DNA from 2 places in the Kitasatospora sp. NPDC057940 genome. Region 2 is predicted to be linked to the other one. Evidence: riboswitches for the same ligand, from Rfam matches in the RefSeq annotation. Region 2 holds a riboswitch; the other holds the start of a gene.
What was found. A riboswitch is a leader RNA that binds a small molecule or an ion and turns the genes downstream of it on or off. The one in region 2 is predicted to bind cobalamin.

Region 1: another riboswitch for cobalamin. It lies ahead of ACFVTF_RS30490 (FecCD family ABC transporter permease); the one in region 2 lies ahead of ACFVTF_RS07595 (CoA-acylating methylmalonate-semialdehyde dehydrogenase).

Annotation. Positions count from the first base shown of each region.
Region 1 covers NZ_JBHVPH010000026.1:97,415-112,278, reverse strand. The annotation lists gene ACFVTF_RS30530 (WhiB family transcriptional regulator) at 268-519, opposite strand; gene ACFVTF_RS30525 (diacylglycerol kinase family protein) at 903-1,874, opposite strand; gene ACFVTF_RS30520 (hypothetical protein) at 1,925-2,353, shown strand; gene ACFVTF_RS30515 (RNA polymerase sigma factor SigF) at 2,402-3,406, opposite strand; gene ACFVTF_RS30510 (anti-sigma regulatory factor) at 3,566-3,976, opposite strand; gene ACFVTF_RS30505 (GNAT family N-acetyltransferase) at 4,226-4,705, opposite strand; gene ACFVTF_RS30500 (ABC transporter substrate-binding protein) at 4,783-5,778, opposite strand; gene ACFVTF_RS30495 (ABC transporter ATP-binding protein) at 5,801-6,577, opposite strand; gene ACFVTF_RS30490 (FecCD family ABC transporter permease) at 6,577-7,659, opposite strand; cobalamin riboswitch at 7,749-7,888, opposite strand; gene sodN (superoxide dismutase, Ni) at 7,977-8,372, opposite strand; gene sodX (nickel-type superoxide dismutase maturation protease) at 8,596-9,030, shown strand; gene ACFVTF_RS30475 (CGNR zinc finger domain-containing protein) at 9,072-9,662, opposite strand; gene ACFVTF_RS30470 (amino acid ABC transporter ATP-binding protein) at 9,776-10,573, opposite strand; gene ACFVTF_RS30465 (amino acid ABC transporter permease) at 10,570-11,544, opposite strand; gene ACFVTF_RS30460 (ABC transporter substrate-binding protein) at 11,582-12,511, opposite strand; gene ACFVTF_RS30455 (NADP-dependent malic enzyme) at 13,521-14,714, shown strand; gene ACFVTF_RS30450 (zinc-binding dehydrogenase) at 14,838-14,864, shown strand, end outside.
Region 2 covers NZ_JBHVPH010000003.1:389,100-403,963, forward strand. The annotation lists gene ACFVTF_RS07590 (acyl-CoA dehydrogenase family protein) at 1-874, opposite strand, end outside; gene ACFVTF_RS07595 (CoA-acylating methylmalonate-semialdehyde dehydrogenase) at 882-2,381, opposite strand; cobalamin riboswitch at 2,597-2,788, opposite strand; partial or broken gene ACFVTF_RS07600 (BlaI/MecI/CopY family transcriptional regulator) at 3,039-3,401, shown strand; gene ACFVTF_RS07605 (M56 family metallopeptidase) at 3,530-4,477, shown strand; gene ACFVTF_RS07610 (MarR family winged helix-turn-helix transcriptional regulator) at 4,689-5,219, shown strand; gene ACFVTF_RS07615 (ABC transporter ATP-binding protein) at 5,223-6,692, opposite strand; gene ACFVTF_RS07620 (ABC transporter permease) at 6,689-7,540, opposite strand; gene ACFVTF_RS07625 (ABC transporter permease) at 7,537-8,535, opposite strand; gene ACFVTF_RS07630 (ABC transporter substrate-binding protein) at 8,532-10,088, opposite strand; gene ACFVTF_RS07635 (TauD/TfdA family dioxygenase) at 10,472-11,452, shown strand; gene ACFVTF_RS07640 (ornithine cyclodeaminase family protein) at 11,529-12,518, shown strand; gene ACFVTF_RS07645 (Y4yA family PLP-dependent enzyme) at 12,509-13,852, shown strand; gene ACFVTF_RS07650 (cysteine synthase family protein) at 13,891-14,864, shown strand, end outside.

The DNA.
Region 1 (14,864 bases), on a different contig from region 2:
CTCTCAACCCGTTCCGGCCGTCGGGGGGAGTCGGCCGGAACGGGGGCTCTGGGTGGTGCGACACCTCGCCCGTGCGTTGCACACGGTGAGCGCCACAGCTCCACGATATTGCTCTAAGTGAACAGTATCAAGTGGCTGGACGGTCCGGTGTCGCGGGACCTCGCCAGGCAAGGCCCTTTGTGCGGAAGGCTTCACCAGGAGGTGCAGGGAAGCCTTTGATCATGTGTTGATCGGTGTTTCGGTTACTGCTGGTGTTACGGCGTGTGATCAGGCGGTGCGGGCGCGGTTGCGGGCGGCACGGCGCTTCATCGCGCGACGCTCGTCCTCGCTCATACCGCCCCAGACGCCGGCGTCCTGGCCGGTCTCAAGAGCCCACTGCAGGCACTGCTCCATGACCGGACAGCGGCGGCACACGGCCTTGGCTTCCTCGATCTGCAGCAGAGCAGGACCGGTGTTCCCGATCGGGAAGAACAGCTCCGGGTCCTCTTCGCGGCAGACAGCGCGGTGGCGCCAGTCCATGGTCGTCCAACTCCTCCTGCCGGCGGGGGTCACCCGGTCGGCATAATCGATGGCTTGTGAATGTGGCTTGTGAATGTGAACGCTTTCACGAATCCCGCAATAGCAAAAGAGACCAAAGGCCCGCCGGGGCCCGGGTGGTCTGTGCTAGGGAGGGATTCGGCGATTCGAGGGACGCTCCGCGGTCGACACCCGTCAGGTTCTGAGGTTGCCGTCGCTGCGATGCGTCCCGATCGCCATGTAGAGGTTCGCAAACCTCGGGCCCGGATACAACCCCCTTCAGGGAGGAATTTTTGATTCTTCGGTGTCGCCTAGCTCACAGCCAGTACTTCTATGGAGTGAAGGGGGCTTGTGCGTTCGAGAAGAAGGGTGAAACCCCCTTCCGGTCACACAATCACACGCAGTGCCCGCCGTACGCCTGTGAAACTGACGCGACTCCTGTCTCCAAGGTGGTCCCCGTCAACCTGGAACGGGGCCGGTTCCTCTGAAACCAAGGTGAAGTGTCTGACGTCGTGATAGGAGACGACGTGCTTGCCGGACGGGCCGGCCGGCGGGGCGCCTTCGCTCGAAGAGGCGTACGACCGCAGGATCTGACGGATCGTTCGGACGGTGCCGAACGCCGTCATCCGGGTGATCCCGAAGACGTCGAGATCGGTGTCGAAGGAGGCGAGCGGTGAGGGGTACACCGGGCGGTTGCCGAGGAACGTCCACGGCGAGGTGTTGCTGACTATGGCCAGGGCCAGGCCCGGCACGCCCTCGCGGCCCGGTAGTTCCAGGGCCACGGGGCCGGAACGACGCTGCTCACGCTGGGTGACGTAGTGCCGCAGCGCCTGCCCCACGTAGAGCGCGTGGGTGGACTTGCGCCCCAACCGGCGCTGCTCCTCGACCCGGCCGACCACCCCGGCGTCGAAGCCCAGGCCGGCGGTGAAGGTGAACCAGCGGTCCGGGAGCCCGTCGGTCATCGCCTTGCCCAGGCCGACCGGCCGCTCGCTCCCGTGCTCCAGCGCGTACAGCAGGGCGCCGGTGGCCTCCACCGGGTCGTTGGGCAGGCCCAGCGCGCGGGCGAACACATTGGTCGAACCGCCCGGCACCACGGCCAGTCGCGGGACCTTCTCGCCCGGGCCGTGCGCGAGCAGCCCGTTCACCACCTCGTTCACGGTGCCGTCGCCGCCGAGCGCCACCACCAGGTCGACCGTGCCGTCCTCCGAGGCCTCGCGGGCCAGGTCGCGGGCGTGGCCCCGGTACTGCGTCTCGGCCACCTCCAGCTTGAGGTCGCTGCGCAGCGCGTGGATCAGTACGTCCCTGGTGCGGCCACTGGTGGTGGTGGCCTTGTGGTTCACGACCAGGAGAGCGCGCATGGGGAAAGCCTACGGGTCGGTACGGACCAACCGGCGGCTACCCTGCTGGAGTGACCGCAGAATCCTCCGCACCCGTACCCACGGCGGGCCCCGCCCGCCCCCTGCCGCTGACCGTGGGCGCCGCCATCACCGCCCTGGAGGGCGCCGCGCTGGCCGTCGTCGGCGTCTGGGACATGGTGTCCGCGCTGTCCGGGCAGTCCAAGCAGCTCGCCCTGAACGAGTTCGGCGGCCTGGTCATCGTGCTGCTCGGCGTGCTGCCGGTGCTGGCCGCCCGCGCGCTGCTCAAGGAGCGCCGCTGGGGCCGCAGCCCGGCCGTGCTCACCAACTCGATCTGCCTGCCGATCGGGTACTACATGCTGGAGAGCGGCGGCGCGATGATCGGCGTCGGCGTGCTGGTCGCCCTGCTCGGGCTGGTCGGCATCGGCGCGCTGCTGAACCCGAAGTCGACGGCGGCCCTGTACGCGTCGCACGAGGGCTGAGCGCACAGGGCCGTCGGGGGCCGGCCGCCGGCTGAGCGGCCGTCGGTCCTACTCCTCGACCAGGAGCTTCTCCCGCAGCTGGGCCAAGGTCCGGGCCAGCAGGCGGGACACGTGCATCTGGGAGATCCCCACCTCGGCGGCGATCTGCGACTGGGTCATGTTCCGGAAGAACCGCAGCACCAGGATCTTCTGCTCCCGGGGCGGCAGTTGGGCCAGCAGCGGCTTGAGCGACTCGCGGTACTCGACGCCCTCCAGCGCCTCGTCGGTGGCGCCGAGGGTGTCCGCCACGGCCGGCGACTCGTCGTCGCTGTCCGGGACGTCCAGGGACAGCGTGGAGTACGCGTTGGCGGACTCCAGGCCCTCCAGGACGTCCTCCTCGGAGATCCCCAGGTGCTCGGCGAGCTCGTGCACCGTGGGGGAGCGCCCGTGCCGCTGGGAGAGCTCGCTGGTCGCCGTGGTGAGCGACAGCCGCAGCTCCTGGAGGCGGCGCGGCACCCGGACCGCCCAGCCCTTGTCGCGGAAGTGCCGTTTGATCTCGCCGACGATGGTCGGCGTGGCGTAGGTGGAGAACTCGACCCCGCGCTCGTGGTCGAAGCGGTCCACCGACTTGATCAGGCCGATGGTGGCGACCTGGGTCAGGTCGTCCAGCGGCTCGCCCCGGTTGCGGAACCGCCGGGCCAGGTGCTCGACCAGCGGGATGTGCATCCGCACCAGCTGGTTGCGCAGCTCGACGCGCTCCGGGGAGCCGTCGGGCAGCGCGGACAGCCGGACGAACAGCGCGCGGGCCGCCTCCCGGTCCGGTGCGCCCGAGCGGTGCGGGGCCGGGGCCGGCGCCTGGACGGGCACCGCGGTGCGCAGGTCCGCGGCCTCGTCCGCCGGATCGGACGGGGGCGGGGATGCGGGCGACGGTTCAGACGTCGGCTCGGTCGGGTGGCTCATCCGGTGGGCGTCCTTCGGGTGCGCATCGTCGTTGGCGGCGAGGCCAGGAACGCTCGCCTGGGTCGGTACGGCAGGTCCCGCCGTCGCGAGGCCGGTACGGTCCAGATCACTCACGGCCATTCCCCCGTTCCGTTCCGGGAGCACCGGGGCCCTCGGGCCCCGGCATCGTCTCGTTGGTCGTACCGCGTGGGGGGCGGTACCGGGCGCCGCCCGCCCGGCCCCTGATCGGGGACCTGGCGGACGGCCCTTGTGCGGTGCTGGTCGACGCCCCGGCTAGTGGGCGACGGGGCCGCCGCGCTTCTTGTGCAGGCTGATCGACACGGTCTTGTCCTCGCCGACCGAGGAGTCGACCTCGCCGGCCAGGGCGGAGAGCACCGTCCAGGCGAAGGTGTCCCGTTCGGGCGCCTTCCCGTCGGTGGTGGGGGCGGCGACGGTCACCTTCAGCGAGTCGCCGACCAGCCGGAACTCGCAGGTCAGGACGGAGCCGGGCACCGCCTGCTGGAGCAGGATGGCGCAGGCCTCGTCGACCGCGATCCGCAGGTCCTCGATCTCGTCGAGGGTGAAGTCGAGCCGTGCCGCCAGGCCGGCCGTCGCTGTTCGCAGGACCGAGAGGTAGGCACCCGCCGCGGGCAGCCGGACCTCCACGAAGTCCTGCACTCCGGGCTCGCCGTCGATCTGGGACACCCTCACCTCCTGGGTGACGCGCTGTGCTTCCGGGCCGGTGGCCGCGGCACTGTCTGTTGCTTGGCTCAACTGCTTCGCCCCAACTGTCCAGAGGGGTGGTGCGGTACGTACCGGTCATACCCTTCGCGGGGCGACCGGACGCCGCGTATCCGCCTGAGACCTTACCGCCTTCCGCACGCCGGCCGGGGCTCGGGAGTCACTCATGGTAAGCCATCGCGACGCAGGGTGGCAGGGGTTCGGACGGTCCGTTCAGTGTCCGCCGCCGGCGGCGGCGAGCGCCTCGCCGGTGAGCCGGTAGACGGTCCAGCCGTCCATCGGCACCGCGCCGAGGGACTTGTAGAAGTCGATCGAGGGAGTGTTCCAGTCGAGCACCGACCACTCCACCCGCGCGTAGCCGCGTTCGACGGCGATCCGCGCCAGTTCCAGCAGCAGCGCCTTGCCGTGGCCGCCGCCGCGGGACTGCGGGCGGACGTAGAGGTCCTCCAGGTAGATCCCGTGGGTGCCGCGCCAGGTCGAGAAGTTGAGGAACCAGACCGCGAAGCCGACCGGCTCGCCGGTGGCGTCGTCCTCGGCGATCAGGCCGAACAGCGCCGGGTCGGCGCCGAACAGGGCGTCGCGCAGCTGCTCCTCGGTGGCCACGGCCTCCTGCGGGGCCTTCTCGTACTCCGCGAGCTCGCGGATCAGGGCGAGGATGACGGGAACGTCGGTCACGACGGCGGTGCGGATCATGCCGCGAGCCTACTGCGCGCCCCCGCCTCCGGCCCAGGCCCGGATCGGGGCCCGGGCGGGAGGCGGGGGCAGGCGGGTCAGCGGGCGGGGACGGTGCGCAGATAGTCGGCCAGCGCGGTGATCGCGGCCGGGTTGCGCGGGCTCTCCACCAGGTCGACGTAGTCCAGGACGAAGATCCGGTCGTTCCTGACCGCCGAGACGCCGGCCAGCGGCGGGAAGGACTTCAGGAAGGCGCGCTTGGCGTCGGCGCCGGTCTCGCCGTAGTTGTTGATCAGGATCACCTCGGGGTCGCGCTGGACCACGCTCTCCCAGCCGGCGGTGACCCAGGTGTCCGCGAGGTCGCCCATCACGTTGGTCCCGCCGGCCTTGGCGATGATCTCGTCGGCCGCAGCGAACTTCCCGGCGGTGTACGGCTTGTCCTGCCCGCTGTCGTACAGGAACACGGACGGTCGGCGCTCGGGCTGCGGGGCGGCGGCGACCTGCGCCTTGAAGCCGGCGACCAGCTTGTCCGCCCGGTCGCGGACGTCGAAGATCTCGCCGAGGTTGGCCAGGTCGGTGTAGAGCGCGTCCAGCGGGGACATCACGCCGCGCTCGGTGCCCTTGCCGCTGCGGCAGGACTCGCTGAGCACGTACGAGGGGATGCCGAGGTCCCCCAGCGCCTGCGGGGTGAAGCCGCGGCCCTCGTCGAAGCCGTAGTGCCAGCCGGCGAAGACCAGGTCGGCCTTGGCACCCAGCACGATCTCCTTGGTGATCTCCTTCTTGGAGAGCCACGTGGTCTGCTGGTAGCCGTCCTTCCAGGCGACCTGGTCGACCCGGCCCTTGTCGTCGGGCATCACGTAGCCGGCCATCCGGTCGGCCAGGCCGAGGGCGAGCATCAGCTCGGTGATGCCGACGTCGTTGGTCACCGTCCGGGCGGGCTTCTGCGGGAAGGTGAGCTTGGTGCCGCAGTTCTCCACGGTCACCGGGTAGTGGGCGGAGGCGGCGGTGGCGTCGCCGCTCGGGGCGATCTCGGCGCCGCAGGCGGTGAGCCCGAGGGTGAGCAGGGCGGTGATGGCAACGGCCTTGGTGCGCACGGGGGTTCCTTCGGGGGGTGGGTCAGATCCGGTCGAAGAGCAGTTGGACGGCGCCGGTCACCGGGTGCCGGACGGGAGTGGCCCGGACGCCGAACACCTCGGCCAGCAGGGCGGGTCGGAGCACCTCGGCGGGCGGCCCCGAGGCGACGATCCGGCCGGCCCGCAGCACGTACAGCAGGTCGCAGTGGCCGGCCGCCAGGTTGAGGTCGTGCAGCGCGGTGAGCACCGTCGGGCCGGCCTCCCGGACCAGCGCCAGCACGTCCAACTGGTGGGCGATGTCCAGGTGGTTGGTGGGCTCGTCCAGCACCAGCAGCCGGGGCTCCTGGACCAGCGCGCGGGCGATCAGCACCCGCTGCTTCTCGCCGCCGGACAGGCTCAGGAAGCCCCGCTCGGCCAACTGCTCGGCGCCGACCCTGCGCAGCGCCTCGGTGCAGCGCGCGTGGTCGTCCGCGCCCGGGCCGCCCAGGACAGGACCCAGACCGCGCCGGTGCGGCAGCCGGCCCATGGCGACCACCTCGGCCACCGTGAAGTCGAACTCGGCGGAGTGCTCCTGGGGGAGTGCGGCCACCCGCCGGGCGGCCTCGCGCGTGGTCAGCGCGTGCAGGTCCGCGCCGTCCAGCCGGACGGCCCCGGCGGCCGGCCGCAGCGCCCGGTAGACGCAGCGCAGCAGCGTCGACTTGCCGCTGCCGTTCGGCCCGACCAGCCCGACCACCTGCCCGGCGGCGGCGTCCAGGGTGACGTCGTGGACCAGCCGGGCGCCGGCCAGCTCGACCGAGACGGAGTCCAGGGCGAGATCCATCAGCGGCCTCCGAAGGAATAGCCGCGACGGCGCATCAGCAGCAGGAAACTGGGCACCCCGAGCACCGCGGTGACCACCCCGACCGGCAGTTCGGCGGGCGCCAGCAGGGTGCGCGAGACGATGTCCACCCAGACCAGCAGCAGCGCCCCGGCGAGCGGCGCGACCAGCAGCACCCGGCGGTGCCCGGCGCCGACCAGCATCCGGGCCAGGTGCGGCACCATCAGCCCGACGAAGCCGATCGCCCCGCTGACGGCCACCACCGTGCCGGTGACGGCGGCGGTCACCACGAACAGCTCGCGGCGCAGCCGGTCCGGGTCCACGCCCAGCGAGGCGGCCGTCTCGTCGCCCATCGCGAGCGCGTCCAGCCGGCCGGCGGCGCAGGCCAGGTACGCCAGGCCGGCCAGCACGGTGGCGGCGGCGATCGGCACCGAGCCCCAGGTGGCGCCGCCGAGGCTGCCGAGCAGCCACATCATGGCGTCCCGGGCGGCCTCGCCGCGGGCGGCCGCGAAGACCATCAGCGCGGTGACGGCGGAGAAGCCGTAGGAGAGCGCGGTGCCGGTGAGCACCAGCCGCAGCGGGGTGAGCCCGTAGGCCGTGCGCGCCGCGAGGTAGACCAGCACCATGGCGACCAGCGCGGAGCCGAACGCGGAGGCCGAGATCGCCCACACCCCGAGCGAGGCGAAGGCGCCGAGCAGCAGCACGGCGTTGGCGCCGACGGCCGCGCCGGAGGAGATGCCGAGCACGAACGGGTCGGCCAGCGCGTTGCGCACCAGGGCCTGGACGGCGACCCCGGTGGCGGCCAGCCCGGCGCCGACCACGGCGGCCAGTACGGCGCGCGGCAGCCGGATCTCCCAGACGATCGCGTAGGCGGCGGCCTCCTCCGCCTCCAGCCGTCCGCCCGTCAGCCCGGCGGCCAGCAGCCGCAGGGCGCGGGGCAGGCCGATCCCGGAGGCGCCCAGCGCCACGCCGCAGAGCAGCGAGAGCAGCAGGGCGGCGGCCAGGCCGACGGCGAGCGGGAGGGCGGGTATTCGGCGGGCGGGCGGGCTCGTTGCGCCACTGCCCGCGGCTGCGGTGCTGCTCACGGTGCGCCTTGCCTCGGGCCGCGGGTGCGCGGGGGAGGCACCGGTCGGGGGCGGGTCCGGGCGCCATCCCCTCGCAGTCCACGGCGAGTTGTCGGGAGTTCAGCGGCCGGGGGCGATCGGGCTGGCGCGGCCACCAGGGCCGCGCTCACCGTTGCGGGTCAGCGCCGGATTCGCACCGGACTTCCCCCTCGGACGCCCTGGCAGCATAACAGCCACAAAGGCTAGGCAACCCTTACCGGGCCCGGATGGGGCGTGGACGCACGACCGCCCCCGTCCGGGCTCGCGGACGGGGGCGGTCGGGTGGCGACGCGTCAGGCTCAGGCCTGCTTGGTCTCCCAGAAGATCTTGTCGACCTCGGCGATCAGGTCCAGCAGGGCCTGGCCGGTGGCGGGGTCGGTGGACGCCTTGGCGGCCGAGGCGGCCTTCAGGGTGTCGTTGATCAGCTGGTGCAGCTGCGGGTACTTCTCGAAGTGCGGGGCCTTGAAGTAGTCGCTCCACAGCACCGAGATGTGGTGCTTGACGGCCTCGGCACGCTGCTCCTTGATGATCAGGGCGCGGGTGCGGAAAGCCGGGTCCTCGTTGGCCTGGTACTTCTCCTGGGTGCCCTTGACCGACTCGGCCTCGATCCGGGCCTGCGCCGGGTCGTACACGCCGCAGGGCAGGTCACAGTGGGCGTGGGCGGTGGCGCGCGGTGCAAACAGACGAGAGAACATGGGAGTCCTTCCTTAGATCGTCTTCCCGCGCCCGAGATTACCCTTCCGCACCCGGGGTTTCGCGATCGGGCGGTGGGCCTAGGGCAAAAGGCGGACCCGGAACCGGGGTAATCCGGACATCGAACGGATCGAACGGGGTGACGGTCCGTACGGCAGACTGGGACCGGGCGGTCCGGGAGGAGGAGTCGTGGCGCGGAGCACGGAACCGGCGGGCGCGGAACCGATGGGCACGGAACCCCGGGGGCGGGGCGGCGGCGCGGTGCCGTTCGGGCTGGTCGACGTGGCGGGCCCGTCGATGGTCCCGACCCTGCGCGAGGGCGACCAGCTGCTGGTGCGCTACGGCGCGCCGATCCGGCCCGGCGCGGTGGTGCTCTTCCGGCACCCCTTCCAGCAGGACCTGCTGGTGGTGAAGCGGGCCGCCGAGCGGCGTCCGAGGGGCTGGTGGCTGCTGTCCGACAACCGGCCGGTGGACAGCGACAGCCGCAGCTACGGCCCGGTCCCGGACGAGCTGGTGCTCGGCCGGGTGCTGCTGCGGCTGCGCCCGCGCCCGGCCTGGCTGGCGCCGGGGCGGCGGCTGGAGCGGCTGCTGCTGGGCACCCGGCTGGCCCGGGTGCCGGGCCTGGCCCGCCGCCTGGGCGTCTGGGCGGACGAGCTCTGACCCTCTGAGCCCTGCCCTGCCCTGCCCGGCCCGGCCAGTGCCTAGCCGGCGGCGCCGAGTGCCGCGGCCTCGGCCTCCTGGCGCTTGCGGGCCCGGTACGCGGCGACGTTGGCGCGGGTCGCGCAGCGGTCCGAGCAGTAGCGGCGGGAGCGGTTGGTCGAGGTGTCCAGGTAGGCGTTGCGGCAGGGCGCGGCCTGGCAGATGCCGAGCCGGTCGGCGCCCAGCTCGGTCAGGTGGACGGCCAGGCCCATGCAGGCGACCGCGCTGAAGTGCGCGGTGGCGGTGGGCGAGTTGTCGGCCAGGTGCAGGTGCCAGCGCGGCCGGCCGGCGTCGTCCAGGTAGTCGTGCCCGGAGACCAGCGGGCTGACCGGGTACTCCATCAGCAGGCTGTTCAGCAGGTCGACGCCCCGGATCTCGTCGCCCTCGGCGGCGGCCTCGAAGACCCCGCGCAGCCTGGTCCGCACCGCCCGCAGCCGGGGCAGGTCGGACTCGTCGGCCTGTGCGGCGGCCCGCGAGGAGTCGGAGAACAGGCCGCGCACCGCGTCCACGGACGTCAGGGTGTCGGTGCCGCGCCCGGGCTCCTCGGTGTTCACCAGCCGAACGGCGAGATCGGCGTAAGAGGCGAGCTCCACGGAGGTCCTTCCAGAAGGTCGGTAACGGGCTGATTGCGTCCAGCCTATTACCTGGGTGGGGAAAACGTCGGCGCCCGGCAGGAGCAGCCTGCCGGGCGCCGGTCGGTACGGTTCTACAGCACCTTGGAGAGGAAGGCGCGGGTGCGCTCGTGCCGGGGGTCCGTGAGCACCTCGCGGGGGTTGCCGGACTCGACCACCACGCCGCCGTCCATGAACACCAGCGCGTCGCCGACCTCGCGGGCGAAGCCCATCTCGTGGGTGACGACCACCATGGTCATGCCCTCCTCGGCGAGGCCGCGCATGACGTCGAGGACGTCGCCGACCAGTTCGGGGTCGAGCGCCGAGGTGGGCTCGTCGAACAGCATCAGCTTGGGCTTCATGGCCAGCGCGCGGGCGATCGCGACGCGCTGCTGCTGGCCGCCGGAGAGCTGGGAGGGGTAGTTCTTCGCCTTGTCGGCGAGGCCGACCCGCTCCAGCAGGACCATCGCCCGCTCCCGGGCGGCGGCCTTGCTCTCGCCCTTGACCTGGACCGGCGCCTCCATGACGTTCTCGACGGCCGTCATGTGCGGGAACAGGTTGAAGCGCTGGAAGACCATGCCGATGTCGCGCCGCTTGACGGCGACCTCGCGGTCCTTGAGCTCGTAGAGCTTGTCGCCCTTCTGCTGGTAGCCGACCAGTTCGCCGTCCACCCAGAGGCGTCCGCCGTTGATCTTCTCCAGGTGGTTGATGCACCGCAGGAAGGTCGACTTGCCGGAGCCGGAGGGGCCGATCAGGCAGAACACCTCGCCCTGCTTGACCTCCAGGTCGATGCCCTTGAGCACGTGCACGGAGCCGTAGGACTTGTGGACGCCCTCGGCGCGGACCATCGGCTGTCCGGTGGCGGCGGCCGGGGTCTTGCTCAGGTCGGTCATACGTGACCACCTCCCTCGAGCCCCGGGACGACGTCGGCGCCGGTCTTCGGGGCGGGCTTCCCGGCGAACAGGCCCCGCAGCCGCTGCAACGGGGTGGGCGGGAGGGTCCGGTTGGAGCCGCGGGCGTAGTAGCGCTCGATGTAGTACTGGCCGATGGTCAGCAGCGAGGTGAAGAACAGGTACCAGAGGCTGACCACGATCAGCAGCGGGATGTTCTGGTAGTTCCGGGAGTAGATGACCTGACCGGCCCGGAAGATCTCCTCCAGGGAGATCACGCTGACCAGCGAGGTGGTCTTGAGCATCGAGATGGTCTCGTTGCCGGTCGGTGGGATGATCACCCGCATGGCCTGGGGCAGGACGATCCGGCGCATGGTCTGGAACCGGCTCATGCCGAGCGCGTGGGCGGCCTCGGTCTGGCCCTCGTCCACCGACTGGATGCCGCCGCGGACGATCTCCGCCATGTAGGCGGCCTCGTTGAGGCCGAGGCCCAGCAGGGCGGCGACGAAGGTCGGGATCAGGACGTTGGTGTCCGCGGACCAGAACTCCGGCCCCCACGGGACGCCGATCGACAGCTTGGCCCAGATCAGGCCGAGGAAGTTCCAGAACACCAGCTGCACCAGCACCGGGGTGCCGCGGAAGACCCAGATGTACATCCAGGCGGTGCCGGAGAGCAGCGGGTTCGGGGACAGGCGCATCACGGCGAGGACGATGCCGCCGATCACGCCCATCAGCATGGAGAGGACGGTCAGTTCCAGCGTGACGACCATGCCGTGCACGATGCTGTCGTGGAACAGGTACTGCCCGACGATGTCCCACTTGAAAGCGGGGTTGGTGAAGAGGGCGCTCAGCAGCATCGCCGCGAGCAGGGCGATGACGACGGCGCCCACCCAGCGTCCGGGGTGGCGGACCGGGACGGCCTTGATGGTCTCAGGCCGTCCCTCCTCCGCCTTCCCCTTGTCCAGAGAGTTCACGGTGTGGCCTCGGGGGAGAGATGGAGCAGGCGGACGGTCAGTTCACGGCGCCGTTGACGGTCGACTTGTCGAGGGCGCCGGACTCGACGCCCCACTTGGTGAGGATCTGCTTGTAGGTGCCGTCGTCGATCAGCGACTGGACGGCGCCCTGGATCGCGGGGGTGAGCTTGGAGCCCTTGGCGACGGCGACGCCGTAGGGGGCCACGCCGTAGGTGGAGCCGAGCTTCTCCAGTTGGCCGCCGGCCTGCTTGATCGCGTAGTCGACGACCTGGGAGTCGGCCATCATCGCCTGGTCGCGGCCGGAGACGACGGCGTTGGTGACGTCCGTCTGGAGGTCGAACTTGTCGCCGTCGTTCTGGATGCCCGGCTTCCCGGCCTTGGCGCAGTCCGGGTTGCGGGTGTCCTTGATCTCGTCGGCCTGGGTGGTGCCGGTCTGGACGGCGACCTTCTTGCCGCACAGGTCGGCGGGGTCGACCTTGTCGGGGTTGCCCTTCTTGACCGCGATGGCGCTGCCGGAGTTGAAGTAGGTCACCATGTCGACGATCTGCTCGCGCTCCTTGTTGTCCGTGAAGGACGACATGCCGAGCTGGAACTTGTTCGACTGGATGCCGGGGATGATCGCGGTGAAGCCGGAGTCCTGGACGTCGGCCTTCAGCCCGAGCTTGGCCGCGATGGCGTTGGCCAGGTCCACGTCCATGCCGATGACCTTGCCGCTGTCGTCCTTGAACTCGTCCGGCGCGTACGAGGCGTCCGCGCCGACCACGAGCTTGCCGGAGGACTTGACGTCGGCGGGGACGAGGGCGGCGAGCTTGTCGTCGGCCTTGACCGCGTTGACGGTCGTGGAGGCGTTGGGCGCGCCGCTGCCACCGTCGCTCTTGCTGCTGCTGCAGCCGGTCAGGACGAGGGTGACGGAGGCGGCGACCGCGCCGGCCGCGAGAAGCCGGGTGCGCTGGGTACGCGGGGTCATGAGGGGGATCTCCTCCTGAGGGAGAGGGGCGGGCGGAGCGCGCCGCGGGGGGCGGCACACCGGGCTGGCAGGGCCGTGCGGCGCTGTACGGGTGTATTTCGCTGTACGTCGTCGTACGTGCAGGGCCGGGTGGTGCGATGCCTGCGCGGCAGGGCCGCACAGGTTGCTACGGGGTACTGCTTCCGCCACCCTCCGCCGAGGTGGACGTCGAGCGAACCGCCTCGACCAGTGGCCGGCTCGATCCGAGATGGGGGGAATCCTGCCATCTGTGGACGGTCAGATGGCCCTCATCCAGATCAAAATCGGATAACGAGGGCCCGGGCTGTCCGCTATTCGGACTTATTCCGTGTTCCTGTCACCCCGTGCATAAGTATGCAGATCCCTCCGCCCGGTGCCCGGAGGCCCGCCGCCCCGGCGCGGATGCCGCCGTCGGCCACGGCGCGGGGGCGTGCGGCCGCCACGGTGACGCGCGGGTGTACGCGGAATGGCGGACACGCGATCCGGCCATCCCGCCCTGCCGGGCCCGGCGGCGGGTGTGTCAGAATTCGGTACCGGGTGACCCCCGAACGCTCGAACCAGACCGCCGAGCCCCGACAGGCTCGGGGTGTCCGGGAACGGAAGTCATCACGTGGCTCCGTATCCGGGACGCCGACTCCCCAGCGCGTCTGCGTTCACTCCTGCGGGTGCGCGTGCCGCCATCACCGTTGCCGCCGCCGGAGCCCGGCGCTTCCGACGCCGGGCCCCAATGAGGCGACAGCTCGGCGATGAACTGCACGTGACGAGGACGAAAAGGCATAGGTGCGATGCCTTGGTCCGTCCTACGCTCGGCCCGGAAGCACTACGCGGACCAACAAGACCCATAAAACCCTCATCCGAGGGCGCCGCCCGACGGCAGCGCCCCGACCCAGCCCCCCGGGTCCGCTTCGGCGTACCCGGTTTCCGGTTTCCGGACGGGTCGTCCTGTCCGTCGGTCGCGCACCCTCGCCAGATCAATGACGAAGAGGTCATCGTGGCAGCGGAGATCATCAGCAGCACCCAGGACACCGTCGATCCGGTCGACGCCGTTTTCGCGCTCCACCGCGGCGGCAAGATGGAGATCCGGGCGACCGTCCCGGTGCGCGACGCGGACGACCTGTCCCTCGCCTACACGCCCGGTGTCGCCCGCGTCTGCACGGCCATCGCCGAGCAGCCGGAGCTGGTCAACGACTACACCTGGAAGTCCAACACCGTCGCCGTGGTCACCGACGGCACCGCCGTGCTGGGCCTCGGGGACATCGGTCCGGAGGCCTCCCTGCCCGTGATGGAGGGCAAGGCCATCCTGTTCAAGCAGTTCGGCGGCGTGGACGCGGTGCCGATCGCGCTCGCCTGCACCGAGGTCGACGAGATCGTCGAGACCGTGGTGCGGCTGGCGCCCTCCTTCGGCGGCGTCAACCTGGAGGACATCTCCGCCCCCCGCTGCTTCGAGATCGAGCGCCGGCTCCAGGAGGCCGTGGACATCCCGGTCTTCCACGACGACCAGCACGGCACCGCGATCGTCACCACCGCCGCCCTGTGGAACGCGGCCAAGGTGACCGGCCGTGAGATCGGCTCGCTGCGGGCCGTCATCTCCGGCGCCGGCGCGGCCGGCATCGCCATCGCCAAGATGCTGGTGGCGGCGGGCATCGGCGACGTCGCGGTCTGCGACCGCAAGGGCGTGGTGTACGACGGCCGCGGCGACCTCACCGACGTCAAGGCCGAGATCGCCGAACTGACCAACCGCACCGGCCTCAGGGGCACCCTGGCCGACGCGCTGGCCGGCGCCGACGTGTTCATCGGCGTCTCCGGCGGCACCGTGCCGGAGGAGGTCGTCGCGACCATGGCCGCGGGCGCGTTCATCTTCGCGATGGCCAACCCCACCCCGGAGATCCACCCCGAGGTCGCGCACAAGTACGCGGCGGTCGTCGCCACCGGGCGCAGCGACTTCCCGAACCAGATCAACAACGTGCTGGCCTTCCCCGGCATCTTCGCCGGCGCCCTCCAGGTGCGGGCCAGCCGGATCACCGAGGGCATGAAGCTGGCCGCCGCCAAGGCGCTGGCCGGTGTCGTCGCCGACGAGCTGACGCCGCAGAAGGTCATCCCCTCGCCGTTCGACGAGCGGGTCGCCCCGGCGGTCACCAAGGCCGTCGCCGAGGCCGCCCGGGCCGAGGGCGTGGCCCGGATCTGACGATCCGGGCGCCGCTGCCGGGCAGGACCGGAGCAGCGGCGCCGCCGACACGGCCGGGGCCGGGACACGCGTCACACCCGCGCGTGGTTCCCGGCCCCGGCCGGCGCGGCTATCGTCCGCAGCATGTTTGCTGCCTACGCCGCACGTATC
Region 2 (14,864 bases):
CGGCCTCCAGCTCCGTGGCCATGTCGGCGAGCCGGAACTGCAGTGCCTGGGCGTGCAGCAGCCGGGCGCCGAACGCCTCGCGGTCCGCCAGGTAGCCGGTGGCCCGCTCCAGGGCCTCCTGCGCTCCGCCGAGGGAGCAGGCGGCGATGCCGAGCCGGCCGCCGTTCAGCCCGTTCATGGCGATCCGGAAGCCCTCGCCCTCGGCTCCGAGGAGGCGGTCGGCCGGGAGCCGGACGCCGTCCAGCCGCACCTGGCGGGTGGGCTGGGCGTTCCAGCCCATCTTCTTCTCGTCGGGCCCGAACGAGACGCCGGGGTCGTCGCGTTCGACGACGAACGCGGACACCCCGCCGGCCCCCGGCCCGCCGGTGCGGGCCATCACCAGGTAGACCTGGGAGACGCCGGCGCCCGAGATGAACTGCTTGACGCCGTCGAGGACCCAGTGGTCCCCGTCCCGGCGGGCGCGGGTGGTCAGTGCCGCCGCGTCCGAGCCCGCGCCGGGCTCGGTGAGGCAGTAGCTGGCGGGGGTCGCCATGGCGCTGAGGCCCGGCAGCCACCGCGCGCGCTGGGCGTCGCCGCCGTAGCGGTCGATCATCCAGGCGACCATGTTGTGGATGGACAGGTAGGCGGCGATGGACGGGCAGCCGGTGGCCAGCGCCTCGAACACGAGCACGCCGTCGGCACGGCTGAGTCCGGAGCCGCCGGACTCCTCGCGTACGTAGACACCGGCCAGGCCGACGTCCGCCGCCTTGCGCAGCACGTCCACCGGGAAGTGCTTGGCCTGGTCCCACGCGACCGCGTTCGGCGCCAGGTGTTCGCGGGCGAAGGCCCGGGTGGTCGCCGCGATGGCGAGCTGGTCCTCGGTGAGGTCGTGCACGGCGTCCTCAGCCCATCGTCGGGATGGTGAAGCTCGCGCCCTCCTTGACCCCGGAGGGCCAGCGCGAGGTGACGGTGCGGGTGCGGGTGTAGAAGCGGATCGAGTCCGGCCCGTGCTGGTTGAGGTCGCCGAACCCGGAGCGCTTCCAGCCACCGAAGGTGTGGTACGCGACCGGCACGGGGATCGGCACGTTGACGCCGACCATGCCGGTGTTCACCCGGCGGGCGAAGTCCCGGGCCGTGTCGCCGTCCCGGGTGTAGATGGCCACGCCGTTGCCGAACTCGTGCTCGCTGGGCAGGCGCAGCGCCTCCTCGTAGTCGGCGGCGCGGAGCACGGTCAGGACGGGGCCGAAGATCTCCTCCCGGTAGATCCGCATGTCGGGCGTCACCCGGTCGAACAGCGAGGCGCCGAGGAAGTAGCCGCCCTCGTGGCCCTCCAGCCGGAAGTCCCGCCCGTCGACCACGAGTTCGGCGCCCTCCTCGACCCCGAGGTCCAGGTAGCCGCGGACCCGCTCCAGCGCGTCGGCGCCGACCAGCGGGCCGAAGTCCGCCGCCGGGTCGTCCGAGCGCCCGACCTTCAACGCGGCGATCCGCTCGACCAGTTTGGCCACCAGGGCGTCGGCGGTCTCCTCCCCCACGGGGACGGCCACCGAGATCGCCATGCAGCGCTCGCCGGCCGAGCCGTAGCCGGCGCCGATCAGGGCGTCCGCGGCCTGGTCGAGGTCGGCGTCCGGCATCACGATCAGGTGGTTCTTGGCGCCGCCGAAGCACTGCGCCCGCTTCCCGTGCGCGGCGGCGGTGGCGTAGACGTACTGGGCGATCGGCGTGGAGCCGACGAACCCGACCGCCTGCACCCGCGGGTCCTCCAGCAGGGTGTCCACGGCCTCCTTGCCGCCGTTGACGACGTTCAGCACGCCCGGCGGCAGCCCGGCCTCCAGGAACAGTTCGGCCAGGCGCAGCGGCACCGAGGGGTCGCGCTCCGAGGGCTTGAGGACGAAGGCGTTGCCGCAGGCGAGGGCGGGTGCGGCCTTCCAGAGCGGGATCATCGCCGGGAAGTTGAACGGCGTGATGCCGGCGACCACGCCGAGCGGCTGGCGCATCGAGTACACGTCGATGCCGGTGCCCGCGTTGTCGCTGAACTCGCCCTTCAGCAGGTGCGGGATGCCGGCGGCGAACTCCACGACCTCCAGGCCGCGTTGGATGTCGCCGTGGGCATCGGCCACGGTCTTGCCGTGCTCGGCGGACAGCAGCCGGGCCAGCTCGTCCTTCTCCTGCTCGACGAGTTGGAGGAAGCGCAGCAGGACGCGGGCCCGCCGCTGCGGGTTCCACGCGGCCCACGCGGGCTGGGCCTGCGCGGCGTCGGCGATCACCGCCTCGACCTCGGCCCGGCCCGCCAGCGGCACCCGGGCCTGCACCCGGCCGGTGTTGGGGTCGTACACGTCGCCGAAGCGACCGGAGGTGCCGGCGGTGGGCTTGCCGGCGACGAAGTGGGTCAGTTCTCGGACCATCGGGTTCCTTCTCTCGACAGGGTGGGGAGAGGAGGAGGATCGGAGGCCGCCGCCCGTCGGCGGGCACACGGTGGTGCGCCCCTCGGCACGGGCGTACGGCGGCAGCACGGAACGTCAGGGCGTGGACGCCCCGGCGGCCGTGGGCACGGGACGACCAGGAGCAGCAGTGGAGCGGGAGCAGCCCGGAGTCATGCGTGTCGTCTCCATCCTCGTGGAAAACACGGAACACCCGCGGCCGGTATCCTGACTCCCGGATCACCGCACGCCCCCAGGCCTTCCCGGCTGGCTGCCAGTGGCCTTCGTCTGCGAGGACGAACTCCCCGGTCACAGTGGCGGGACCGTGCCGGACTCACACCGGCTTCCCTGACACCGCGGACCTGTCCTCGACCATATAGTTGGACGTCCTAGTAAGTCCAGAGGCCCGCACGCGCGTTGCGCCATCGGGTTCCCGCCGCGCCGAGCACCACGCGACCGGGCGGCGCCCGCGATCAGGCACCCGGCAGCGCCGCGCCACGAGCCCGTAAAGTTAGCTGAGGCACACCTAAGCAACACAGGTCGAGCCCATCTTCGCCATACCGGCGCGGGCGGGCCTCGGCCGCCGGCCGCCGTCGGCACCGGGGGTGTGCCTGCCGGGAGTGTCGGGACAGGGAGAACGATGTGAGGGACGGTCGGGACGCCAGGCGTCCGCACGGGGAGCTGGTCGCGGACGTGCTGGCGGTGCTGTGGGCGGCCGGCGAGCCGCTGACCGCCCAGCAGGTCAAGGAGGCGCTGGACCACGGGCTGGCCCGCACCACCGTGGCGACGATCCTCACCCGCCTGCACGAGAAGGGCACCCTGGTCCGCAGCCGCCCCGCGCGGTCCTTCGCCTACGCCCCGGTGGAGGACGCCGCCGGACTGGCGGCCGGGCGCATGCGCCGGGAGTTGGAGAAGGAACCCCGGCGGGACCTCGTGCTGAAGCGGTTCGTCTCCTCCCTGTCCGAGGACGACGAGGACGTCCTGCGCAGCCTGCTCCTCGAAGCCCGAGCCGATGCCCAGGCCGGGGCCCGGACCGATGCCGGGGCCACAACCGCGACCACGACCACGACCACGACCACGACCGCGACCGCGACCGCGACGGACTCCGGCAGGCCCGAGCGCGAGGACGACGCATGGGCCTGATCCTGGCGATCGTCGCCCTGGCCCTGCTGCTCCCCTGGGCCGCGGCGCCCGCCGCACGCCGCCTGGCCCTGCTGCTCCCTCCGCGCGAGGCCTCGCTCGCACTCACGGGCGGAGCCGTCCTGCTGGCGGGCGGCACCGTCGCGGCACTCGTCGGGCTGTTCCACGTCCCGTTCCTGGCGGGCCTGGAGCACCTGCCGCTGTCCGGCGTCGTCGCCCGGTGGCCGGCCGTGGTGCCGGTGTCCTGCGCCGCCGGGGCCGCGCTGGCCGTCCAGGCCGTACGGCTGACGCTGCGCTGGCGCGGGCACCGCGTGCTCCTCGCCCGCGCCTGGGGCCTGACGGCCGATGCGACGAGCGACGGCGACCTGCTCGTGGTCGCGGGCGAGGAGGCCGAGGCCTTCGCCCTGCCAGGCCACCGGGGGCGCCCCGGCCGCGTCGTCGTCTCGACCGGCATGCTGCGCGCGCTGGGGCCGGAGGAGCGCGCGGTGCTCCTCGCCCACGAGCGCGCCCACCTGCGCGGGCGCCACCACCTGCTGTCCGCCGCCGCCGACCTCTCCGCCGCCGTGCACCCGGCGCTGGCCCGGCTGCGGGTCGACCTCGACTACCACCTGGAACGCTGGGCCGACGAGCAGGCCGCCGCCGCGGTCACCGACCGGCGCACCGCCGCGACCGCCATCGCCCGGGCGGCCCTGGCCGGATCACCGCCCGCCCGCCGGGGCGCCGGGCCCCTGCTGTCCGTGAACACCGGCCCCGTGCCCCAGCGCGTCCGGGCCCTCCTGGGCCCCGAACCCGCCCGCCCGACCGGCCGCAGGGCGCACGCCGCCGTCGCCCTGGTCGCCGCCGTCACGCTCGCGGCCCTGCTCGGCGCGGCCTTGGCCTACGGGCTGCACGAGTACGTCGAGTACGCGGCCCGGGCCCTGAGGGATCACGGCACGGTTTGACGACATCGATGTAGACCAACCGTGCGGGTCCGGGTATGGTGAGGCTCGGCTGACCCGTGCGGGCCTTGGCGCTGCCGCCCTCCGGCGATCAGCAGCCGCGTCCACTCCGGCCCGCGTCCACTCCGGCCCGCGGGCTCGGCGTCCCCGCGCGGGTGCCGCCAGCATGGCCCCGGACCGAGAACACGGCGGCCACCGGACGATGGGACCTGGTGTGTACGACGGGAGGACGGGCTCGACGAGCCCCTTCGAACAGACCGTCTACCTCCTGTCGACGGCCGGCCGGGCGGTCGACCGGCTGCTGGCCGACCGGCTCGACGCGAGGGGAATGGGCCCGGCCCATCAGGCGATGCTGTCCGCACTCGCCCAGTTGGGGCCGCACGGGCGCCGCGACCTCACCGAGCACGCCGCCGCCGCAACCGGGACCGACTCCGCCCAGGCCCTGGACGACCTCCTGTCCGCAGGCCTGGTGCACTCCATGGTCGTCCAGATCGGCGGGCGGCAGGAGGTGCTGACGATCACCCCGGCCGGGCAGGCGGCGCTGGACGTGCTGCACGACGACGCGTCCGCCGTCCAGGGCGACCTGCTCGCCTCGTTGACGAAGGGCCAGCGCGCCGAACTCAACTCCCTGCTGCGGCGGGTGTGCACGGCGGCCGCCCGCGGCGCGGGACGCCGCGCACCCTCGCGGCCGGGCCCCGGCTGGGTGCTCACCGGCGGACAGCGCCGGCGGTGGGTCGCCGAGTAGGAGTCAGCGGACGCCGGCGGGCTGCTGCGCCGCGAGCGGTGCGGGGTGGGGGCCCGCGAGCGGCAGGACGTGGTCGGCGCGGCCGGTGACGAGGGGGAGGTCGTGGCTGACGAGGACCACCGCCAGGCCCCGGCTGGTGCGCAGGTCGTCGAGGAGGTCCATGAGCGCGGCGGTGGTGTCGGTGTCGAGGGCGGAGGTGACCTCGTCGCAGAGCAGGACGTCGGGTTCGGCGGCCAGGGCGCGGGCGAGGGAGACGCGCTGGCGTTGGCCGCCGGAGAGTTCGTGGGGGTGGCGGGTCGCGTAGTGCGGGGGCAGGCCGACGGCGGTGAGCAGGTCGGCGACGCGCTCCTCGCACCGGGCGGAGGGGAGGCCGAAGTGCAGCTTCAGCGGCCGGGTGAGGGTGGCCCCGACGGTGTGGGCCGGGTTGAGGGCGCCGAGGGGGTTCTGGGGGACGAGCTGGATGCGGCGGCGCTGGTCGCGACTGCGGCGCCGGTAGGACGGGGCCAGGTGTTCGCCGTGGAGGACGACGCTGCCGGACTCGGGCCGGTGCAGGCCGGCCAGGGTGCGCAGCAGCGTGCTCTTGCCGCATCCGGACGGGCCGGTGATCCCGGTCAGCGTGCCGGGCATCAGGACGAGGTCGAGGGCGGCGAAGACGCGGTGGCGGGTGCGGACCGCGCCGAAGCCGGCGCTGAGCGCCTTCACCTCCACGACGGGCGAGGTTCCGGAGGCGGCCCGGGGACGAACCCGTGCGGCCGGCACGGCCGCAGCCGGCGCCGCAGCAGGGGCCGGGGCCGCCGCAGGGCGGTCGGGCCACAGGGCCAGGACGTCGTCGGCGCAGCGGGCGACGAAGTCGGGGTCGTGGCTGGTGAGCGCGATGGCGAGGCCGTCGGACTCGGCGATCTCGCGCAGCAGGTCGGCGATGTCGTCGCGCAGGGCCGGGTCGAGGCCGGCGGTGGGTTCGTCGAGGAGGAGGATCTCGGGCCGTCGGGCGAGGGCGCGGGCGAGGGCGACACGCCGCTGCTGACCGCCGGACAGGCCCGCGGGGCGGCGGTGTTCGAGGCGCTCGTCGGCCGGCAGGCGGACCGCGCGCAGCAGGTCGGGCACGGAGGTTCGGCGGCGGTCGGCGGCGGTCTCGGTCAGGAGGCGGTCGACGCGCATGCGCGGGTTGAGGCCGGAGCCGGGGTCCTGGCCGACGAAGGCGAGCTTGTGGCGGCGAAGGCGGCGCAGGTCCTCGGGCGGGAGGGCGAGGATGTCGTGGCCGAGGACGTCGACGGTGCCGGTGGTGACGCGGGCGCCCGGCGGGAGGGCTCCGGCGAGGGCGCGCAGGAGGGTGGTCTTGCCGGCGCCGGAGGGGCCGGTGACGGCGGTGACCCGGCCCGGGGTGAGGGTGAGGGTGGCGCCGGTGAGCAGGGGCGTGTCCGCGAGGGCGATGGACAGGCCCGTGGCGCGGGCGGCGGGGGCGGCGGTGCTCACAGCGGGGTCTCCGGGGTCGGCCGGGCGGGGGCGAGGGCTTCGGCGGCGAGGTTGACACTGATGGCGAGCAGCCCGATGGCCAGGCACGGCGCGCCGACCGCCCAGGGGTTGAGGGTGATCCCGGCGGCGTTCTCGCGGATCATCAACGCCCAGTCGGCTTCCGGGGGTTGGGGGCCGAGCTGGAGGAAGGCGGCGACCGAGACGATGTAGACGCCTTCGACGAAGCGCAGGCCGAACAGGGCGAGGAGGGTGGAGCGCAGGTTGGGCAGCACCTCGCGGACCGTCAGGTGCCACAGGCGTTCGCCGCCGACGGCCGCGGCCTCGACGTAGCCGGTGGCGGCGATGGGGGCGGCTGCCGCGGCGACGATGCGCACGGCGTAGGGGATGCCCAGGAGGGTGGCGGCGGCCGCGACGGCCAGGCGCCCGCCGGCGGGCCAGGCCAGGGCGATGAGCATGATGGCGAGGACGGAGGGCAGGAGGATCGTCAGGTCGGCGGCGCGTTCGATCCACCGGCCGAGCCGGGGCCGCAGGACGGCGAGGATGCCGAGGACGGTGGCCGCCGCCGTGACGACCAGGGCGATGGCCACGGCCGTGGCGATCAGGGGTGCGCCGCCGGTCAGCAGGCGGCTGAGGACGTCGCGGCCGAGCTGGTCACCGCCGAGCGGCGCGTCGCCGCCTGATCCGGCGTAGGGGATGGTGACGGGGGTGTCGATGGGGTGCGGGGCGAGGAGCGGCCCGGCGAGGGCGAGGAGGACGAGCAGGAGCGCCGGGACGGCGCGGACGAGCACGCGCCCGCTGCGCCGGGTGGCGGGCGCGGGGGCCGCTGCGGTCGGGGCATCGGCGGTCATCGGCGCTCCTCTCCGAGGGCGGTGGTGCGGATGAGGTCGGCCAGCAGCAGGAGCAGGCTGATGGCGGCGCCGGCCGCGGCCACGACTCCGGCGACGAGCGGGGTGTCGCGGTCGGCGATGGCCCCGGCCAGGACGGCGCCGATGCCGGGGTAGTTGAAGAGGGTCTCGACGACGACGGTGCCGCCCAGCAGCATGCCGGCGGAGGTGGCGATGCCGACGGCGATGGCGGACAGGGCGCCGGGGAGCATGTGGTGGCTGAGGACGCGTCGGCGCGCGAGGCCGTCGAGGACGGCGGCCTGGACGTGCGGCAGCGCCGCCTGGTCGGCGAGCGCGCCGCGCACGATGCGGGTGTTCCAGCCGATCTGGGGGATGGCCAGCGAGAGCACCGGCAGGACGAGCATGGTCCAGGACTCGGGGGCTCCGTCGGGGCCGGTGAGCGTGACGGCGGGCAGCCAGCCGGTCCACTGGGACAGCAGGAGCAGGAGGGCGACGGAGACGACGAACTCCGGGAGGGCGAACGCGGCGGTGGAGGCGGCGTCGATGGCGCGGTCGGTGCGTCCGCCGGGGCGCAGGGCGGCCCAACTCCCGAGCGCGAGGGCGCCGACGGTGCTCAGGGCGAGGGCGATGGTGCCCAGGAGCAGGGTGTTGGGGAAGGGGCCGGCGAGGATGTCGGTGACGTGCTGGCCGCGCGCGGTGACGCCGAGGTCGCCGGTGGGCAGGCCGGTCATCCAGTCCCAGAAGCGTTCGACCACCGGGCGGTCGAGCCCGAGGGCGCTGCGGCGGGCGGCGAGGTCGGCGGCGGTGACCCCGCGGTCGGCGGTCGCGCCGGCGGCGTCGCCCGGGAGCAGTTCGACGGCCGCGAAGACGCCGGCGAGCAGGACGACGAGCAGGGCCAGACGCCGGGCCGCCTGACGGGCGACCCGGCCCGCACCGGGGAGGATGCGGGCCGGGGCGCCCTGCGGCGCGCGGGCGCCGGCCGGCTGAAGCGTGGTCAACGCGCCAGCCAGGTCTTCTCGAGCTGGACGCGGCCGTAGCCGGGGAGCCTGGGCAGGTCGCGCACGGCGGCTCCGGCGAGGTCGATGCCGTCGGCCATGCCCCACAGCAGGTAGCCGGACTCGGCGAACTCGATCTCCTGGAGCCGGTGCAGCAGCTTGTCGCGCGCGGCGGCGTCGGCGGTGCCCATGGCCGTGCGGTAGGCCTCGTCGAACGCGGGGTCCTTGAAGCCGGACTCGTTCTGGCCGGCGTCGGAGAGCATCGTCTTGGAGGCGAAGAAGACGACCGAGTCGTTGGTGCCCCAGTACGTGGTGTAGAGCGGCGCCTTGAGCCAGGTGGCGTCCCAGAAGACCTTGGAGTCCTGCTTCACGACGTTGATCTTCACGCCGGCCTCGCGGACCTGGGTGGCGAACAGGGTCGCGGACTCGGCGAGGCCGGAGACGTCCTCGGTGGTGATCAGGTCGTAGGTCCGGGAGGTGTCGAACCCGGCGTCGGAGAGCAGTTGCTTGGCCTTGGCGAGGTCGCGCCCCCGCTGCGGTATGTCCTTGGCGAAGGCCGGGTCGCCGGTGCCGAGGATGTCGTTGGCGACGCTGCCGTAGCCGGAGAGGACCTGCTTGACCATGGCGTCGCGGTCGACCGCCAGCTTCAGGGCCTCGCGCACCCGTGCGTCGGCGAACGGGCCGTCGGCGGTGCGCATGACGACGGGCATCGCCATGTCGTTGGGGCGGCGCAGGATCTGGACGTCCTTGCGGGCCTCGGCGGTGCGGGCGGCGACGGCGCCGACGTTGGAGGCGAGGTCGATCTGCCCGGCGAGCAGGGCGTTGGCCATGGCCTGCGGGCTCTCGAACAGGCGCACCTCGACGGCGTCGAGCAGCACCTTGCCGCCGTACCAGTTGTCGTTGCGCACCAGCCGGGCGTTGCCGTCGCGGTACCAGTCGAGCTTGAACGGGCCGGTGCCGGGGGCGCCGGCTATCGCGTCGTCCTTGGTGTCCTTCTTCAGGACGAAGGTGGTCAGGCGGGTCTGCAGCGGCAGGTCCGCGTTGGGGTAGTCGGAGACCAGGACGACGGTCTTCTCGTCCTCGGCCCTGATGCCCTCGGGCTGGATGCCGGGCAGCCGGCTCTTGCCCGCCGGGGTGTTGCGCAGGCGCTGCAGCGACCAGACCACGTCGGCGGCGGTGACCGGGGTGCCGTCGTGGAACGTCGCGCCGTCGGCGATCGTGAAGCGCCAGGTCTTCAGGTCCTCCGACGGCTTCCAGGAGGCCAGCCGCGGGACGGTGTTGGCGGTGGATCCGGGAACGGCCAGCGTGTCGTAGATCAGACTGATGATCAGGTAGTCGCTCTCGTTGGCCTGCGTGCCGTGCGGGTCGCGGGTGATCGCGGAGGCCTTGCCGAGAGCGCCGACCTTGAGCGTCCCCCCGGCACGGGGCTGCGAGGACGCCGCGCCCGCGGACGCGGCGTCCTTGGATCCGCCCGCGCCACCGCCGCAGGCGGCGAGCGCGCCGGCCGCCCCGACACCGGCACCGGCCCACAGCAGCTGTCGTCTGGTGACGCCCACGTTCGTTCCTCGATTCGGGTTGAGCTCGATTTGCTTAGGCTTACCTACCCTAAGTTTGAGACGGCTCGCAAGCCGCCCGGCGGAGCGCACCGGCCCGCAGGGCGTGCGCCCCCCTGCCGCAAACAACAATCCGAGCAGCGGAGTTGACCCCGCGCGGCACGTGCGCCGCCGCCTCGAACTGAGACTACGTAAATGTAGACATCCGATCGGGTAAGGCTTGCCTTACCTCAAAGTCGTTGTTACGTTTCCTGTCGTCCGGCCGTCCGAGCCGACCCGGACCCCACGCCTCACGCGCTGCTCCCGCCCGCCGTCCCGCACCGGCGCGGTGATGCCGCGTGCCCGCAACACCTTTCTCCCCGCCCCTGCCGACGGAAGGCCCCGCCGTGCCCACCTGCCCTGCCCCGGTACGCCGTCTCGACCCCGCCGCCACCGAGGAACTGACCGCCACCGCCGCCAAGTTGCTGGACTTCCACGGCTCTGCGACCAGTCCCCACCTGCTGGCCGGCCTGCCCGTGATGTGCGCCCAGCTCAGCCCCGGACTCCGGCACGCGCTGCGGCCCGTGGACACCGCCGACGGCCTGTTCGTGCTGCGCGGACTGCACCCCGACGACGCGGAGCTGGGCCCGACACCCGGCCACTGGTCGACCGTCGGGGACGCGGGCGCGCTGTGGGACGTGGTCCTGCTGCTCGTCTCCACGCTGATGGGGACCCCGATCGCCTGGGACGGCCAGCAGGACGGCCGGTTCGTGCACAACATCGTTCCCTCGCCCGGCCACGAGAGCGAGCAGACCGGCGCCTCCAGCTCCGTCCTGCTCACCCCGCACACCGAGGACGCCTTCCACCCCGGCCGCGCCCACCTGCTCCTGCTGTGCTGCATGCGCAACCACGACAACATCGCCACCACCGCGGCCAGCATCCGCCTCACCGAACTCGCCGACGAGGACGTCGCCCGGCTCAAGCGGCCGACCGTGCCGATCCTGCCCGACGACGCCTACGAGCAGGCCCAGCAGTTCACCGGCCGACCCGCACCGGTGCCCACCCTCTACGCGGCACCCGAGGGCCTGACCATGCGCTTCGACCCCGCCTACACGCCGGTCGAGGACGCCGACGAGACCTGGCGCGCGGCCTACCGGCGCCTGGAGGACGAACTCGCCCGCGTCTCGGTGGCGGTGAGCCTGGAGCCGGGCGACGTGCTGGTCGTCGACAACGACATCGTCGTCCACGGCCGCGTCCCCTTCCGGGCGCGCTACGACGGCACCGACCGCTGGCTCAAGCGCGCCTCCGTGCGCGTCGAGGGCCGCCCCACCCGCCCGGCCGCCGAACACGACGAACACGGCTACGGCCAGGCCGCCCTGACCGCCTGACCTGCCCTCATGCCTTACTGACCTGCCGACTTGCCGACTTCCAGATGCCGCCTCACCCATCCGAAAGGGCACCCCCGTGGACCGGGACGACACCACCCTGCGCGTACTCTCCACCAGCGACCTCGCCGGCCTGGACATCAGCCTGACCGACGTCGTCGACACCGTCGAACAGGCCTACCGCACCCTGGCCGCGGGCCAGTCCGACAACCCGCGCAAACTCACCGTCAAGCCCGCCGACGGCCACTCCGTCTCCTACGCCATGCTCGGCCGCGACGGGGCGCGCAACGTCGTCGCCATCAAGACCTCGTACAAGCACGGCCTCGACAAGGGCCGCGAGGAGCAGCACTACTACACGACGCTGACCGTCTACGACGACGTCACCGGCCTACCGGTCGCCATGATGGACTGCTCGCGCATCGGCTCCCTCCGCACCCCCGCCGTCTCCGCCCTGCTGGCCCGCGAGTGCGCCTCCCCCGACGCCTCCACGGCGCTGGTGATCGGCACGGGCACCCAGGGCCGCCTCGCGCTGCCGTTCCTGCTCACCACCCTGCCCAAGCTGGAGCGGCTGCTGCTGGCCGGCACCCACCCCGACGGCATAGCCGCCGTCCGCCAGGAGCTGGAGCGCCACTTCCCCGGCCGCGAGCTGGAGTTGGCCACCGACCTGAAGCGCGCCGCGCACGACGCGGACGTCATCGTCGCCACCGCCGGCGCTCACACCTCCGCCGCCGTCGAGGCCGACTGGCTGAGGCCCGGCGCGACCGCGATCCTCGTCGGCCACGGCCTCGCCCCGTCCACACTGCACCGGGCCGACCGCGTCATCGCCACCAGCGAGGCCCAGATGCGCGTCACCGGCACCGACATGGCCGACGCCGACGGCAACCTGCCCGCCGTCGACGTGGAGCTGCCCGTCGTCATCTCCGGCGTCTCCCAGGCCCGTACCGCACCCGGCCAGCGGATCTTCGCCTACAACAGCGGCCTGGTCGTCACCGACATCGCACTGGGCCACCGCTTCGCCCAGCTCGCCGCCGACCAGGACCTCGGCACCGAGGTCGCGCTGTGGCGCTGACCCTTCCCGCCCACCCCGATCCCCTCCACGACGGGCTCGCGGCCGGAGACCTCCTGCACGACCTCTCCCACGCCTTCGGCGGACCGTTCCACTTCGTGCTGCCCGAACGCTTCGACGCCAACCTGGCTGCCTTCCGGGCCGCGCTCGACGAAGCGGAGGTCGAGGGCACGGTGTACTTCGCGAAGAAGGCCAACAAGGCCGCCGCGTTCGTCGAACGCTGCGCCCACGCGGGAGCCGGCGTGGACGTCGCCAGCCACGGCGAGCTGCGCGAAGCCCTCGGCCACGGTGTGCGCGGCGAGGACATCGTCGTCACCGGGCCCGCCAAAGCCGAGCCGCTGCTGCGCGTCGCGGCCCTCCAGGGCGCGCTGATAGCCGTCGACTCCCTCGACGAACTGAGCCGCGTCCTGCACCTGGACGTCCCCCGGCCCGTCCGCATCCTGCTGCGCCGCTTCCCGCCCACCCGGACCGGCAGCCGCTTCGGCCTCACCGACGACCAGCTCGACACCGCGCTGCGGCGCTGCGCCGCGGCGAAGGAGCGGGTCCGGATGGAGGGCTTCAGCTTCCACCTGTCCGGCTACGACGTGCAGCCCCGCACCGACCTCGCCGGAGAACTCGTCGAACTCTGCCTCAAGGCAAGGCTCCTGGGGCTGCAGGCCGACCGGATCAGCATCGGCGGCGGCTTCGCCGTCGACTACGTGCCCGCCGAGGCCTGGCACACCTTCCTCGCCGAGCAGGGGCCCGACGACTACCACGCCCGCAAGTCCTTCAGCACCAGCGACTTCTACCCCTACCACTCGCCCGTCGCCGGGGCCGACGCCCTGCGGGCCGTCCTCGCCGCCCGCCCCCACGGCACGGGTGACCCGCTGGCCCGGCGGCTGCGGGAGGCCGGCGTGATGCTGCTGCTGGAACCCGGACGCGCCCTGCTGGCCGGGGCCGGATCCTCGGTGTTCGCCGTCCAGGGCGTCAAGGACCGCCCCGGGTACGGGATCGTCACCGTCGACGGCAGCAGCCTGAGCCTTTCCGAGCAGTGGTTCAACAGCGAGTACCTGCCCGACCCCCTGCTCCTCACCCCGCACCCCGACCAGGACGCCGCGGAGTACCGGGCGTGCGTGGGCGGGGCCAGCTGCCTCGACTCCGACCTGCTCACCTGGCGCAAGATCGCCTTCCCCCGCCGCCCCCGGGTCGGCGACCTGCTCGTCTATCCCAACACCGCCGGCTACCAGATGGACTCGAACGAGTCGCCCTTCCACGACCTCCCCCTGCCGGCCAAGGTCGTCATCCACCACGAGAACGGCCGGCTGCGCTGGCGCCTCGACCGCCGCCCGGCCCTGTGACCCCACGCCACCCCGCTCCCGAGAAAGCGCTCCCTGCCATGACCGACGCCCTCCACCGCCCCCCGGTGGTCACCCGGATGACCGACCTCATCGGCTACACCCCGCTGTTCGAGCTCGCCCGCGCCGACAACGGCGCCCGCCTCCTGCTGAAGCTGGAGATGTTCAACCCCACCGGCAGCGCCAAGATCCGCATGGCCCGGCAGATGGTCCTCGACGCCGAGGAGCGCGGCCTGCTGCGCGCGGGCGGCCACATCATCGAGTCCACCTCCGGCAACACCGGCCTCGGGCTGGCCGTCGTCGCCGCCGAGCGCGGCCACCGCTTCACCGCCGTCGTCGACAACCACGCCGCCGCCGACAAGCTGCGCGGCATGAAGGCGATGGGCACCGAGCTCGTGTACGTCGACGCCGACACCGACGGCGAGGAGCTCCACACCGCCGCCCGCGAGGAACTGGCCGAGGAGATGGCCCGCGGCAAGGACAACACGTTCTTCACCGAGCAGCACAACAACCCCAGCAACGCGGTGGGCTACTTCGCGGTCGGCCGGGAGATCGCCCAGGCCCTCGACAACCGGGTCGACGTGCTGATCGGCGCAGTCGGCACCGGCGGCGGCCTGTGCGGCACCGCCCGCGAGCTCAGGAAGTACGTGCCCGGGGTCTCGGTCGTCGGTGTCGAGCCGCAGGGCTCCATCGCCTTCGGCCCGCCCGCCCACGACTACTACCAGTCCGGCACCGGTACCCCCGAAGGGGCGAGCATCGGCCTGCTCGTCGACTACGACCTCATCGACGAGGGCGTCAAGGTCGGCGACGTCGAGGCCTTCGCCACCGCCCGCGTCGTCGCCCGCCGCACCGGCCTGCTCATCGGCGGCTCCGCCGGCGGCGTCGTCCACGACGCCCTGGCCCGCCTGACGACCCTTCCGCCGGACGCCGTCATGGTCGCGTTCATCAACGACGGCGGCGAGAAGTACATGGATACCGTCTTCAACGACGACTGGATGACCGCCCGCAACCTCAT